Regions from separate parts of the Streptomyces sp. NBC_00775 genome, predicted to be linked through region 4. Evidence: riboswitches for the same ligand, from Rfam matches in the RefSeq annotation. Region 4 holds a riboswitch; each other region holds the start of a gene.
What was found. Region 4 has a riboswitch for cobalamin ahead of OIC96_RS31090 (HoxN/HupN/NixA family nickel/cobalt transporter). Riboswitches for the same ligand answer to the same signal wherever they lie in the genome.
Positions count from the first base shown of each region.

Region 1: it holds a riboswitch for cobalamin, as region 4 does, so the genes downstream of both, OIC96_RS37130 (cobalamin biosynthesis protein) here and OIC96_RS31090 (HoxN/HupN/NixA family nickel/cobalt transporter) in region 4, are expected to answer to the same signal.
Region 2: it holds a riboswitch for cobalamin, as region 4 does, so the genes downstream of both, OIC96_RS43540 (CbtB domain-containing protein) here and OIC96_RS31090 (HoxN/HupN/NixA family nickel/cobalt transporter) in region 4, are expected to answer to the same signal.
Region 3: it holds a riboswitch for cobalamin, as region 4 does, so the genes downstream of both, OIC96_RS15870 (ribonucleoside-diphosphate reductase subunit alpha) here and OIC96_RS31090 (HoxN/HupN/NixA family nickel/cobalt transporter) in region 4, are expected to answer to the same signal.

Region 1 covers NZ_CP108938.1:8,368,043-8,371,240, reverse strand. Annotated here, with positions in the region: gene OIC96_RS37140 (inorganic phosphate transporter) at 1-834, shown strand, start outside; gene OIC96_RS37135 (hypothetical protein) at 855-1,070, shown strand; cobalamin riboswitch at 1,420-1,560, shown strand; gene OIC96_RS37130 (cobalamin biosynthesis protein) at 1,680-2,636, shown strand; gene OIC96_RS37125 (cobyric acid synthase) at 2,633-3,198, shown strand, end outside.
Region 2 covers NZ_CP108938.1:9,796,675-9,799,872, reverse strand. Annotated here, with positions in the region: gene OIC96_RS43550 (TetR/AcrR family transcriptional regulator C-terminal domain-containing protein) at 1-456, shown strand, start outside; gene OIC96_RS43545 (CbtA family protein) at 507-1,271, opposite strand; gene OIC96_RS43540 (CbtB domain-containing protein) at 1,297-1,518, opposite strand; cobalamin riboswitch at 1,555-1,719, opposite strand; gene OIC96_RS43535 (histidine phosphatase family protein) at 1,820-2,398, shown strand; gene OIC96_RS43530 (nuclear transport factor 2 family protein) at 2,427-2,819, opposite strand; gene OIC96_RS43525 (type 1 glutamine amidotransferase domain-containing protein) at 3,097-3,198, shown strand, end outside.
Region 3 covers NZ_CP108938.1:3,583,381-3,586,578, forward strand. Annotated here, with positions in the region: gene mctP (monocarboxylate uptake permease MctP) at 1-986, shown strand, start outside; cobalamin riboswitch at 1,357-1,495, shown strand; gene OIC96_RS15870 (ribonucleoside-diphosphate reductase subunit alpha) at 1,618-3,198, shown strand, end outside.
Region 4 covers NZ_CP108938.1:6,975,362-6,978,559, forward strand. Annotated here, with positions in the region: gene OIC96_RS31085 (YcnI family copper-binding membrane protein) at 1-290, shown strand, start outside; gene OIC96_RS31090 (HoxN/HupN/NixA family nickel/cobalt transporter) at 319-1,422, opposite strand; cobalamin riboswitch at 1,451-1,651, opposite strand; gene OIC96_RS31095 (hypothetical protein) at 1,702-1,863, opposite strand; gene OIC96_RS31100 (helix-turn-helix domain-containing protein) at 1,862-2,221, shown strand; gene OIC96_RS31105 (LAETG motif-containing sortase-dependent surface protein) at 2,447-3,198, opposite strand, start outside.

The DNA of each region.
Region 1 (3,198 bases), 1.4 Mb from region 4:
CTGCCCGCCGTCGCGGCCCCGATCGTCGCGGGCATCGCCGCGATGCTCGCCACGCGGCTGTCGTACAGGCTCAGTAAGAACGCCGACACCAAGGCCACCGCGAAGGGCTACCGCGCCGGCCAGATAGCCTCCGCCGGTCTGGTCTCGCTGGCCCACGGCACCAACGACGCCCAGAAGACGATGGGCATCATCACCCTGGCCCTGATCGCCGGTGGCGCCATCGCCCCCGACGCCGATCCGCCGGTCTGGGTGATCCTCTCCGCCGGTCTCGCCATCGCGCTCGGCACCTACCTGGGCGGCTGGCGCATCATCCGCACGATGGGCAAGGGCCTGACCGACCTCCAGCCGCAGCAGGGCTTCGCCGCCCAGACCAGCGCGGCCACGGTCATCCTGGCCTCCTCCCACATCGGCTTCTCCCTCTCCACCACGCACTCCGTCTCCGGTTCCGTGATGGGCGCCGGCCTCGGCCGCAAGGGCGGCGTGGTCCGCTGGTCCACCGCCACCCGGATGTTCGTCGCCTGGGGTCTGACGCTGCCGGCCGCCGCGCTGGTCGGCGCGGGCGCCGAGTGGGTCACCGGCCTCGGCGACTGGGGCACCGCGCTCGTCGCCGTCTTCCTGGTCGCCTCCAGCGCCGCGATCTGGCGGATCTCGCGTCGCGAGGTCGTCGACGCCACCAACGTCAACGAGACCGAGGAGCCCGCCGGTGTGGTGACCACGGCCATCGCCGCCGTGACCCCGCCCCCGGCCGGCAGCCTCACCGATGACCTCACGGCCACCATTCCGGCTCCCGCCGAGACCGCGGCGAACCCGTCGGCTCCGTCGGCCATGGCCTGAGACCCAAAGGAAGAAACAGCATGAACATCGACTGGGCAGCCCTCGGGTCCGTCATCGGAGTGAGCCTCGGAGTGACCGTGGCCCTCGTCGGCCTCTTCACCCTCGGCGTCGTCGGCCTCTCCAAGAAGGAGTCGGCCCAGGGCGGTCCGGCCGCCGCGGCGGCCACGGGCGCGTACGTCTGCTTCGCGGCCTGCGCTGCGGCGGTGGCGTACGGCATCTCCCTGATCGTCGCCTGAAGCATCCGGCCGATCGTGGTGCGAGCACCGCACGATCCCCTCTGAGGACCGCACGATCCTTGCCGCCCTGCTCATCGGTCACCGTTTCCTGGTGACGGTGAGCAGGGCGGTTCTTTTTCCGCGTCGGCGGGAAAGCGGCGGGACAGCTCGGCGTACCCGTTCCGCACCTTCACGCAGAGCGTCTTGCCAGGCATTTCGGATGCCTACGCTCCGTGATCATCAGCGCATCCGTGGACTGCCGCCCCCCACAGGGGAATTCGGTGCAAGTCGGTCTCGTCGGGCAGGCCGGGGTGGCGGCGGTGTGGGTCTCAGCACACTCCCCCGTCGCAGGTCAACAGCAAGTTGACGGGTCTTCCAACCCCGTGGTGGACTGCCCGAGCCAAGTACGGCGGCATGAGAGGAAGCCGGTGTGAGTCCGGCGCGGTCCCGCCACTGTCACCGGGGAAGGAAGTCCCCGGGAGCCAGGAACTCTCACCGCCGGTCTCGTCGAACCAGGGCGTGGACACCCTGAGTGAGGACATATCGCCATGCGCGGCTGCCCAAGTGCCCTGCCAACGACGCGAGTGACGCGAACGACGGTTGTTCCCGACCCGACGGTCGGCTGAACCGATGCGTGCCGATCGCGTCTTCGCGTACGGCGCCACCGCCGGCCTCCTCGGCGACCTGCTGCTCGGCGACCCTCGCCGGGGGCATCCGGTCGCCGCGTTCGGGCGGGCCGCGGGAGCCGTGGAGCGGGTGTTGTGGCGGGACCACCGCGGGTGGGGCGCGCTGCACACCGCCGTGTGCGTGGGCGGTGCCGCAGGGCTCGCGGCGCTCGCGAGCCATTCCGTACGCGCCTCCCGTACCGCCTCCATCGCGCTGACCGCCGCCGCCACTTGGGCCGTAGTCGGGGGGACCTCCCTCGGCCGCGAGGCCCGCGCGATCGGCGACGCGCTCGCGGCCGGCGATGTCGAGGTGGCCCGGGAGCGGCTGCCCCATCTGTGCGGGCGGGATCCCCAGGCGCTGGACTCCGACGGCATCGCGCGGGCCGTCGTCGAGTCCGTCGCCGAGAACACCTCCGACGCGGTGGTGGGGGCACTGGTGTGGGGCGCTGTGGGCGGCGCACCCGGGCTGGTCGCCTTCCGCGCCGTGAACACGCTCGACGCCATGGTCGGACACAAGTCCCCCAAGTACCGGCGGTACGGGTGGGCTTCCGCACGCCTGGACGATGTGGCCGGGTGGCCGGGGGCTCGGCTGACCGCCGTGCTCGCGAGCGCGGCCGGAAGTGATCCGCGGGGTGCCGTACGCGCCTGGCGTGCCGACGCCCGTAAGCATCCGAGCCCCAACGCCGGGCCTGTGGAGGCCTCGTTCGCGGGGGCGCTCGGGGTGCGGCTCGGCGGGACGCTCGCCTACGGGGGGCGGGTCGAGCACCGGCCCGTGCTCAACCGCACCGGGCGCGCCGTCCAAGTCGACGACATCGAGCGGGCCGTACGGCTGTCGCGGCGTGTGAGCTGGCTCGCCCTCGGCGTGAGTGCCGCCGGGCGACTGCTCTCCCAGAGACTTCTCGCGAAGGGACGTACCTCATGAGCGGCGAAACGAGCGGCGGAACGGGCGGCGGACTCCTCGTCGCCGGGACCACCTCCGACGCCGGCAAGAGCGTCGTCACCGCCGGGATCTGCCGGTGGCTGGTGCGGCAGGGCGTCAAGGTCGCGCCGTTCAAGGCGCAGAACATGTCGCTGAACTCGTTCGTGACCCGCGAGGGCGCCGAGATCGGGCGCGCGCAGGCCATGCAGGCGCAGGCCGCGCGCGTCGAGCCCACCGCGCTGATGAATCCCGTGCTGCTCAAGCCGGGGAGCGACCGCAGCAGTCAGGTCGTCCTCATGGGCAAACCGGTGGGTGAGATGACCGCGCGCGGCTATCACGGCGGGCGCCAGGAGGCCCTTCTGGGGACCGTGCTGGACTGCCTCGCCGAGTTGCGGGGCACGTATGACGCGGTGATCTGTGAGGGGGCCGGGAGTCCCGCCGAGATCAATCTGCGGCGGACGGACATCGTGAACATGGGGATCGCGCGGAACGCGCGGCTGCCCGTGCTCGTCGTCGGCGACATCGACCGCGGGGGCGTGTTCGCCTCGTTCTTCGGGACGGTCGC
Region 2 (3,198 bases), 2.8 Mb from region 4:
GAGCTGTTCGACGGCATCGCGGAGGCGCTCTTCGACGAGCTCGATGTCGACTCGCTGCCCTGGGACGACACTTGGCGGGCGGTCTCCGAGCAGTACTGCCGGCGGCTGCGCGACACGCTGCTCCGCCATCCGCAGGCGGTCTCGGTCTTCGCGACCCGTCCGGTGCGCTCGCGTGCGTCGATCGACACGGGCGTACGGATCATCGAGCTGCTTCAGGCCAGGGGTTTCACCCCGACCCACGCCCTGCAGATCGCTCGCTGTCTGCGCGAGTTCACCATCGGGCACGCGCTGAGCCTGGCGGTGGTGCGGCTCGGTTCGCAGAGCCGCAGCAAGAAGCCCGCGCCCGAATCGCCCGCGTACAACGTCCTCGCCCGCGCGGCCGACGGCACGGAGATCGACGAGCACTTCGACATCGGCCTCACGGCGATGCTGGACGGCTTCGAGCGGCTGATCTGAACGAGAAGGGCGGCCCAGGCCGACGACCGGGACCGCCCTTCTTCAACCGCTCAGTGAGCGACGGGAGTTGCCTCCGCGGCGGGCTCCTTCTCCCGCACGGTGGCCGGTCGTGGAGCCAGTACCCGCTCCGCCAGCACCCCGAAGACGAGACCGAAGGCGGTCCACAGGGTCAGCTGGATGGCCAGGGCCGCGAGGCGGAACTGCCAGAGCAGGGTGGCGGAGAAGTCCTTCGGGACCTCGTTGACGGTCGGCAGGAACGCGTACGCGAGGCCGATGGCGAGGACGAAGAACGCGCCCGCCGCGAGCGTCGCGTTCCAGTTGCCCAGGCGCGGCGCGAGGCGCTTGCCCAGGATGACCGTGGCGACGGCGAGCAGCACGCTGAGCACCATCATCAGGAAGTACAGGGTCGTGCGCTTGCCGATGGTGTCGGGGTCGCCGACGGACGGCGGGTTGGCCGGGTACTTCAGGAACGGCACCACGTAGACGGCGAGCAGGCCCGCCGCCGACAGCAGGAGCGCGCTGGCGCGCGGCCCGAACCGGCCGATCCTGCCCAGCGCGAAGCAGTACGCGAGGGCGGCGATCCCGCCGAACGAGACCCCGTAGACGAGGACACCGGTGGCCAGACCGCCGGTGGACTGCATCGTGCGGGAGACGATCTCCATACCGTGCTCGTGCGAGTGCGCCTCCTCGTAGGCGATCGCCGAGTCCACGCGCGGCTCACCCAGGAAGTAGGCGACGACCAGGGCGAGCAGGCCCGCGGCGAGACCCGCGAGCATGCCACGCACCAGGAGGTTTCTGACAGTTGCGGAATTCATGAGCTCGTACGTTTCCTCTTCGGCGTCAGTGGCAGGGGAAGCCGAGGAGGTGGCGGGCGTCGTGCACCCACTCGTGCACGTTCTCGCCGGACACGAGGGAGGTGGCGCCCTGTTCGGCGCCGACGAAGTAGAGCAGGACCAGCATCAGGATGCCGAAGAAGACCGCCCAGGGGGCGATCGCGCCGATCGGCAGCTTCGCGGGAACGGCGGTGGGGGTAGCGGTCGGCTGAGCGACGGACTGCGCCATGGGGCAGAACCTCCTGGGGAACTCGCGTCCCATCTTGGTGGTGCACAGGACGACGGCCGCGGGTCTGACTTGCTCGACCTTCACCACCCCTGGCGGGAGTGGTTCTTGATGGGCTTACAGTGGCGCGACCGTGCCGGATTTCCACCGGACTTCCGCCGAACCGTCGTCAATATCGACGAGACCGTACCGCGTGGCGGGGATCCGGCCAAGGGCGCATGAGGGGCACGGCGTGCGCCCCTTGCCCGGCCGCGTGGCCGGTTCCCGTACCGCACAAGGGTTTCGCACAGGAAAGTGGATGTGTATGACGAGCCGAGTGATCCTGATCTCAGCGGCGATCAGCGAGGCACTGCGCGAGGCCCGCTTCGACGACGGATGCCCGGTCGACGCCTCGGGGCTGCGGCTCGCGCGGGCGGCCGCGGGCAGTGTTCCGGCCGCGGCCCGGCTGTGGGTCTCCCCCACCGTGCGGTGCCGGGAGACCGCGGGCGCGCTCGGCCTCGACACCCCCGCGGACGCACCGGAGTTGGCCGCTCTGGACGTGGGCCGCTGGCGCGGGGCGACCCTCGACGAGGTGAGCGCGAAGGAGCCGGAGGCGGTGGCACGGTGGCTGGCCGATCCCGGATCCGCGCCGCACGACGGGGAGTCGGTGCGGGCGTTCTGCGACCGGGTGGCGGGCTGGCTGGACACGGCCTCCGAGGTCACCGGGCGAACCGTCGCCGTGGTGGAGCCGGAGGTCGTACGGGCCTTGGTGGTACGGGTGTTGGGGGCGCCGGAGTCGGCGTTCTGGCGCGTCGACGTGCCCCCGCTGACCGCCACGGAGTTCAGCGGCCGCGCGGGTCGCTGGAACGTTCGCGCGGGACGCCCGCTCGGGGAGCCGGGCTGACCCGTCCGCCATCAGGGCGCGTCGCCGCTCACGCGCCCGCCGCCTCCCGCGAGATCCGCTCGAACTGCGCCCCCATCGCCTCGGAGAGCGCCTGGGCCGCCGTCAGCGGGCGGACCATGACCATGAAGTCGTCGATCCGGCCGTCCTCGTCGAAGTGCAGGAAGTCGCAGCCGGTGAGCTGCTTGTCGCCCACCTTCGCCTCGAAGACCAGCGCGTGGTCCCGGCCGTCGGCGCCGGCGATCTCGCGTACGTACCGGAAGTCGGTGAAGACACGGGAGACGGCGCGCAGGATGGCCGCGGTGATCGCCTTGCCCGGGTAGGGCTTGAAGGCGACGGGGCTGGTGAACACCACGTCCTCGGCCAGCATCTCCTCGATCGCGGCGAAGTCTCCGGCCTCCACGGCCTTGCGGAAGGAATGCATCACGCCCACCTCTTCTACTCAACCAGTTGTCTAGGTGCGGATGACATTAATCGCGCATGTTCCCGGCGTCCAGCCTCGGAGCAGAGCCGCCCGCCGTATTCCCGGAGCGTCATTGGATCCCCTATGGCTGCAAGCGGGTTCCCTATTGGTCACCTATGTCCGACGCGCATACCGTCGAGCACATCGCCGCCCTGACGATCTGAGCGCAGAACGTCAGGGCGTACGGCCAAGAACGTTCCCCAGGTCCGTCAGGGCCCGCTCCCCCGGAGAGAACACCATGTCGAAGATCCTTTTCGTGATGACCGGCGTCGACTACTGGACGCTCGCCGACGGCACCCGTCACCCGACCGGCTTCTGGGCCGAGGAGGCCGTCGCCCCG
Region 3 (3,198 bases), 3.4 Mb from region 4:
TCGCGGTGGCCATCATCTACATCCCGATCAAGCTGGGCGGCTTCGACGAGATCTTCAAGGCGGCGAACGACAAGTACACGGCGGCGGGCGCCGGCGGAATCGTCCCCGCCGAAGCGAACCAGTGGACGTACGCCACCCTCGCCCTGGGCTCGGCACTCGCGCTCTTCATGTACCCGCACTCGATCACGGCGACGCTGTCGAGCCGCAGCCGCAACGTCATCCGCCGCAACACCACGATCCTCCCGCTCTACTCCCTGATGCTGGGCCTGCTGGCCCTCCTCGGCTTCATGGCGATCGCGGCCGGGGTGAAGGTCACGAACGGCCAACTCGCCATCCCCCAGCTCTTCGAGACCATGTTCCCGGACTGGTTCGCGGGCGTGGCCTTCGCCGCGATCGGCATCGGTGCGCTCGTCCCCGCGGCGATCATGTCCATCGCCGCCGCCAACCTCTTCACCCGCAACATCTACAAGGACTTCATCAAGCCGGACGCGACCCCGCAGCAGGAGACCAAGGTCTCCAAGCTGGTCTCGCTCCTGGTGAAGGTGGGCGCGCTGGTCTTCGTCCTGACGATGGACAAAACCGTCGCGATCAACTTCCAGCTCCTCGGCGGCATCTGGATCCTCCAGACGTTCCCCGCCCTGGTGGGCGGCCTGTTCACCCGCTGGTTCCACCGCTGGGCACTCCTCGCCGGCTGGGCCGTGGGCATGCTCTACGGCACGCTCGCCGCGTACGGGATCGCCTCCCCCACCCAGGATCACTTCGGCGGCAACTCGAAGGAGATCCCTGGCATCGGGGAGATCGGCTACATCGGCTTCACGGCGTTCGTCCTCAACGTGGTCGTGACCGTGGTCCTCACCTTCGCCCTCCGGGCCTTCAACGCCCCCGACGGCGTGGACGAAACGTCCCCGGAGGACTACACGGCGGACGCGGCCACCCCGAGCGTCGAGGCGAAGCTGCCGCCGGCGACAGCGGAGGCGACCCCCTAGCCGCCGGACGGGTGCGGACGGAGGGATTGCGCAGTTCCCCGCGCCCCTTCAATGCCGCAGACGCCGTACGGCCGAAGGGGACGGGTCGGGGGCGTCCGCCCGCAGCGGCTGGCGCGTCAACGCCGAGCCCTTGAAACCCCACCGATTCCGCGCCAGACCGAGGACGGATACCCCCGACCCGGCCCCGACCCACAACAAGCCACAGCGGCCACCAGACGGGCCGCCGGACACAATCCGGCGGCCCGCACTCATGCCCCTGACACATCCCGCTGCTCACCTACGAGTTGACGCTCCAGCACACTCCGTAGCACTCCCCGACACCAACGCGACACAACATGTGGTGGTGCTCCCGCAGCCCGGCACAAGATGTATGCTCATGCTCGCTGTCGCCGCAGGGGAATCCGGTGCGAATCCGGAACTGTCCCGCAACGGTGTACTTGTGTGTGTTCGCGTACCCGCGTGCACACACTCGCGTCAGTCCGAGGACCTGCCGACAGCGCGCCCCGGCCACCCGGCCCGGGCGCCGACGACGTCCGGGCCTCGCGGAATGGGCCGGTGGACGCGACGCCGTGCGCGCTCGTGTGCCCCGCCGCTTTCCCCTGGCCCCGTGCCGAGCGAGGGAGAGCCCCAAGTGACCATCGCGCCAGCCGATCCGGCTTCAGTTTCCGTGCCGCAGGCCCCGGTGCAGGCCCCGGTGGAGAACGACGGTCCCGGTACCACGCTGCTGCGTACCCTGACCGACCTCACCGCCGACCTCCCCGACGCCGACCCCGGCCGGGTCGCCGCCGCCGCGCTGCGCGGCCGCTCCGCCCGCGCGGACGACACGGAACTGCGCGAACTGGCCACGGAGGCCGCCGCGGGCCTCATCTCCGAGGACCCCGCCTACTCGAAGCTGGCGGCCAGGCTGCTGACGATCAGCATCGCGGCCGAGGCCGCCTCCCAGGGCGTCACGACCTTCTCCGAGTCGATCACGACCGGCCACCGCGAGGGCCTGATCGCCGACCGCACCGCCGAGTTCGTCCGGCTGCACACGGCCCACCTCGACGCCCTGATCGACACCGAAGGCGACGACCGCTTCGGCTACTTCGGCCTGCGCACCCTGCACAGCCGCTACCTCCTGCGGCACCCGATCACCCGCAAGGTCGTCGAGACGCCCCAGCACTTCATGCTCCGCGTGGCATCCGGCCTCGCCGAGGACGACACCACCAGGGCCCTCGACGAAGTAGCGGCGCTCTACAGCCTGATGAGCCGCCTCGACTACCTCCCCTCCTCCCCCACCCTCTTCAACTCCGGCACCCGGCATCCCCAGATGTCGTCCTGCTACCTCCTCGACTCCCCGCTGGACGAGCTGGACTCCATCTACGACCGCTACCACCAGGTCGCCCGGCTCTCGAAGCACGCGGGCGGCATCGGCCTGTCGTACTCCCGTATCCGTTCGCGCGGTTCGCTGATCCGCGGCACGAACGGGCACTCCAACGGCATCGTCCCGTTCCTGAAGACCCTCGACGCCTCGGTCGCCGCCGTGAACCAGGGCGGCCGGCGCAAGGGCGCGGCCGCGGTCTACCTGGAGACCTGGCACTCCGACATCGAGGAGTTCCTGGAGCTGCGCGACAACACCGGCGAGGACGCCCGCCGTACGCACAACCTGAACCTCGCGCACTGGATCCCGGACGAGTTCATGCGCCGGGTGAACGAGGACGCCGTCTGGTCCCTCTTCTCCCCCGCCGACGTGCCCGAGCTGGTCGACCTGTGGGGCGACGAGTTCGACGCCGCGTACCGCAAGGCGGAGGAGGCGGGCCTCGCCAAGAAGACCATCCCGGCCCGCGACCTGTACGGCCGCATGATGCGCACCCTCGCACAGACCGGCAACGGCTGGATGACCTTCAAGGACGCCGCCAACCGCACCGCCAACCAGACGGCGGAGCCGGGCCACACCGTCCACTCCTCGAACCTGTGCACCGAGATCCTGGAGGTCACGGACGACGGCGAGACGGCGGTCTGCAACCTGGGCTCGGTCAACCTGGGCGCGTTCGTCGACACGGCGGCCGGCGACATCGACTGGGAGCGGCTGGACGAGACGGTCCGCACGGCCGTCACCTTCCTCGACCGCGTCGTCGACATCAACTTCTACCCGACCGAGCAGGCGGGCCGCTCCAACGCGAAGTGGCGCCCGGTCGGCCTCGGCGCGATGGGCCTCCAGGACGTCTTCTTC
Region 4 (3,198 bases):
AGGCGACGCCGAAGGGCGGCGAGGAGCCGGAGAACCCGGCGCCCGTCCTCGCGCTCACGGCCAAGGCCGCGGGGGAGGACGGTTCCGACGAGGCTTCCACCTCGGACTCGTCGTCGGGCTCGGGTACGGCGTCCCGTTCGGGCTCGTCTCCGGCTGCCTCGGCCAAGAGCTCGGCGTCGAGCAGTGACTCGACGGCGCGCGGCCTGGGCATCGCCGGACTGATCGTCGGCGTCCTCGGTCTGGCCGCGGCCGGATTCGCCCTCGCTCGCGGCCGCGCCGCCCGCTCCTAACCGATACGCGGCTGCCGCCCCGCCGGTCTCAACTCCCGTCGGCGGGGCGGACCGCCCACCGCTGCTCCACCTTGGCCAGCCGCCAGTACGTCACGGCCGCGGCCCAGACGACCACGAACAGGCCGACGATGATGTAGCCGACGTTGTCCAGGTCGAGCCCCGCGATCCAGCCGGTGACCCCGTCGCTGAGGTCGAGCTTGTCGTGCAGCACGCCCACCAGCTCGATCGTGCCGATGAAGAAGGCCACCGCGATGGACAGGCCGGTGATGGTGAGGTTGTAGAAGACCTTGCGCACCGGGTTGGAGAAGGCCCACTGGTAGGCGAAGTTCATGAACGTGCCGTCCAGCGTGTCGAACAGGCTCATTCCCGCCGCGAACAGCAGCGGCAGGCACAGGATCGCGTACCAGGGCAGCCCGGCCGCCGCGCCGCTGCCCGCCATCACCATCAGCGTGACCTCGGTGGCGGTGTCGAAGCCGAGGCCGAAGAGGAAGCCCAGCGGGAACATCTGCCCGGGCCGCGTGATGGACTTCGTGAAGCGGCCGAGGATCCGGTTCATGAACCCCCGGGAATCCAGGTGCTGTTCGAGCTCGGCCTCGTCGTACGTACCGGCCCGCATCGCCCGGAAGACTCTCAGGATGCCGATGAGCGCGACCAGGTTGAGGGCGGCGATGAGGTAGAGGAACGACCCGGAGATCGTCGTACCCATGATGCCGAGCACCTGGTGTGTGCTGGAGCCCTCGTTCATGATCCGCCCGGCCAGCTGGGTGCCTCCGGCGATGAGCGCGGCGAGGATGACCACCACACTGGAGTGCCCGAGCGCGAACCAGAAACCCACCGACACCGGCCGCTTGCCGTCGGCCATCAGTTTGCGCGTGGTGTTGTCGATCGCGGCGATGTGGTCCGCGTCGAAGGCATGCCGCATGCCCAGCGTGTAGGCGGTGACGCCCAGACCGATGCCGAACGCCTTGGAGCCGACCTCGTAGTGCTCCGGCACCACGAGCAGGAACAGGATGCCGAACGCGACGACGTGCAGCGCCGCGATCACGGCCAGGAGTACACCGGTCCGCACGGTGTCCTCGCGCCGCCAGCGGAAGCCGGCGGCGGATGGGGACGACTGCGTGGGCAGGGTCATGCGGTCACGCTCCAGCACCTCGTGGATCACTTCGTGAGATGCCGTGGCCGGTCTCCTGGCTGACGGGTGCACGCGCCCGGCCCTGCCTTCCCGGCCTCGCGGCCAGTGGCGCCACCCGAAGGCGGCACGGGACGGGAACTCCCCGATCACAGTGGCGAGGGCCGCTCCGGTCTGGGCCCCTGAGGGGCCGTCACCGGTCTTCCCGAACACCACGGCCCGCCAACCGTAGGCGTGGCCGGGGTCTCCTGCAAAGCTGCACAGCTACGCAGGTATTGAAGATCACATACGGCTGCTCGACCTGGCCGTTCCGGAGACGGAGAGGGAGACAGAATCGGAGACGGGCACGAAGACGGGCACGAAGACGGGCAAGGAGAAGGAGACGGCAGCGGAGAAGGAGACGGCGGCGTGCGTCCCCTGGCCGCCTGCGAAGATGGCCCCCATGCATCTCGTCCCCGCCGAGCGGGCCGACCGCCGGACCATCGACGGCCACCGGGTCTGCGACGCCGTCGCCGCCATCGGTGAGCCCGGGCATGTACGCACCTGGGCCGACCGCTTCTCCCTCCTCGCCGACCCGCGTCGTCTCGCCCTGCTTCTGGCCCTCCACCGGGCGGGCCCCCTCGCGGTCTCCGACCTCGCCGTCGCGACCGGCATGAACGACCCCGCCGTGTCCCAGGCCCTGCGTCTGCTCCGCACCGCCGGGGTGGTCGAGGGTGACAAGGACGGGCGGGTCGTGCGCTACCGGGTGACCGACGGTCCGATCGCCGAACTCCTCGAACACTGCGCGTCCGACGCCGGCTGAGCCACTCCCGGGCGCACCGGGATCGAAAAGGGGATCTGGGCAAGGCGTCCGGACAAGAGCATCCGACAAGGGCATCCGACAAGGGCATCCGGACAAGGGCATCCGGACAAGGGCATCCGGACAAGGGTGCGGCCCCGAACGCCTGGGAGGCGGGCCGGGGCCGCGGGCTCACGGAGTCACCGTGGTGCGGTCACTCACTGTTGAGTTGCCAAGGTGCCGTGTTGCTCAGTCCTGCGTCGGCGCGCTCTTCCTGCGGACGAAGAACACCGCCGCGCCGCCGATCACGACCAGGGCGATGGCTACGCCCGCGATGACCGGGGTCGCGCTGGAGCCGCCGGTCTCGGCGAGGTCGGTGCCCCCGCCGGAGGTGCCGCCCACCGTCGCCGGGCTCGGCTCACTGACCGTCTGGGTCGTGACGTCGTTCGCGCTGCCCTGGGTCTTGCAGTCGAGCACGCCCTTGAACCGCTCGGCGAAGCCGTTCGGACCGTCGATCGTGAAGTCGTACGCCTGGTCCTCCTGCAGCGGGATGGTCACCGTCTGGGACTTGCCCGCCGCGATGGTGCGCTCGACGCCCATCAGCTCGAAGGTGAACGCCTCGTCGCCCTCATTGGCCGCCGTGATGTCGACTCCGCCCTTGGCGCAGTTCTTCTCGGCGGACAGGGCCGGTATCGCGCCCTTCTCCGCCCAGTTGGCGATCGCCGTGGCGGAGACCGTCGACTCGCTGGACCCCGCGAGGATCTGCGTCTGGCTGTGGGTCTCCGAGGTGAAGGCGCGGCCGACCGGCACGGTCGTGGACGCCTGCACGGTCAGCGCGGCCGAACCGTCCGCGCTGTCCTTCGGCACGTCGAAGTAGAGCCGGCTGCCGTCCGTGGCGGAGGTGATCGCCTTGCCGTTCTTGTCGACGATCTTCACCCCGCTGGCGGCGGAGTCCGCGGGCGGCGTCACCGTCACGCTGTCCGCGTTGGTGTGCACCGTGA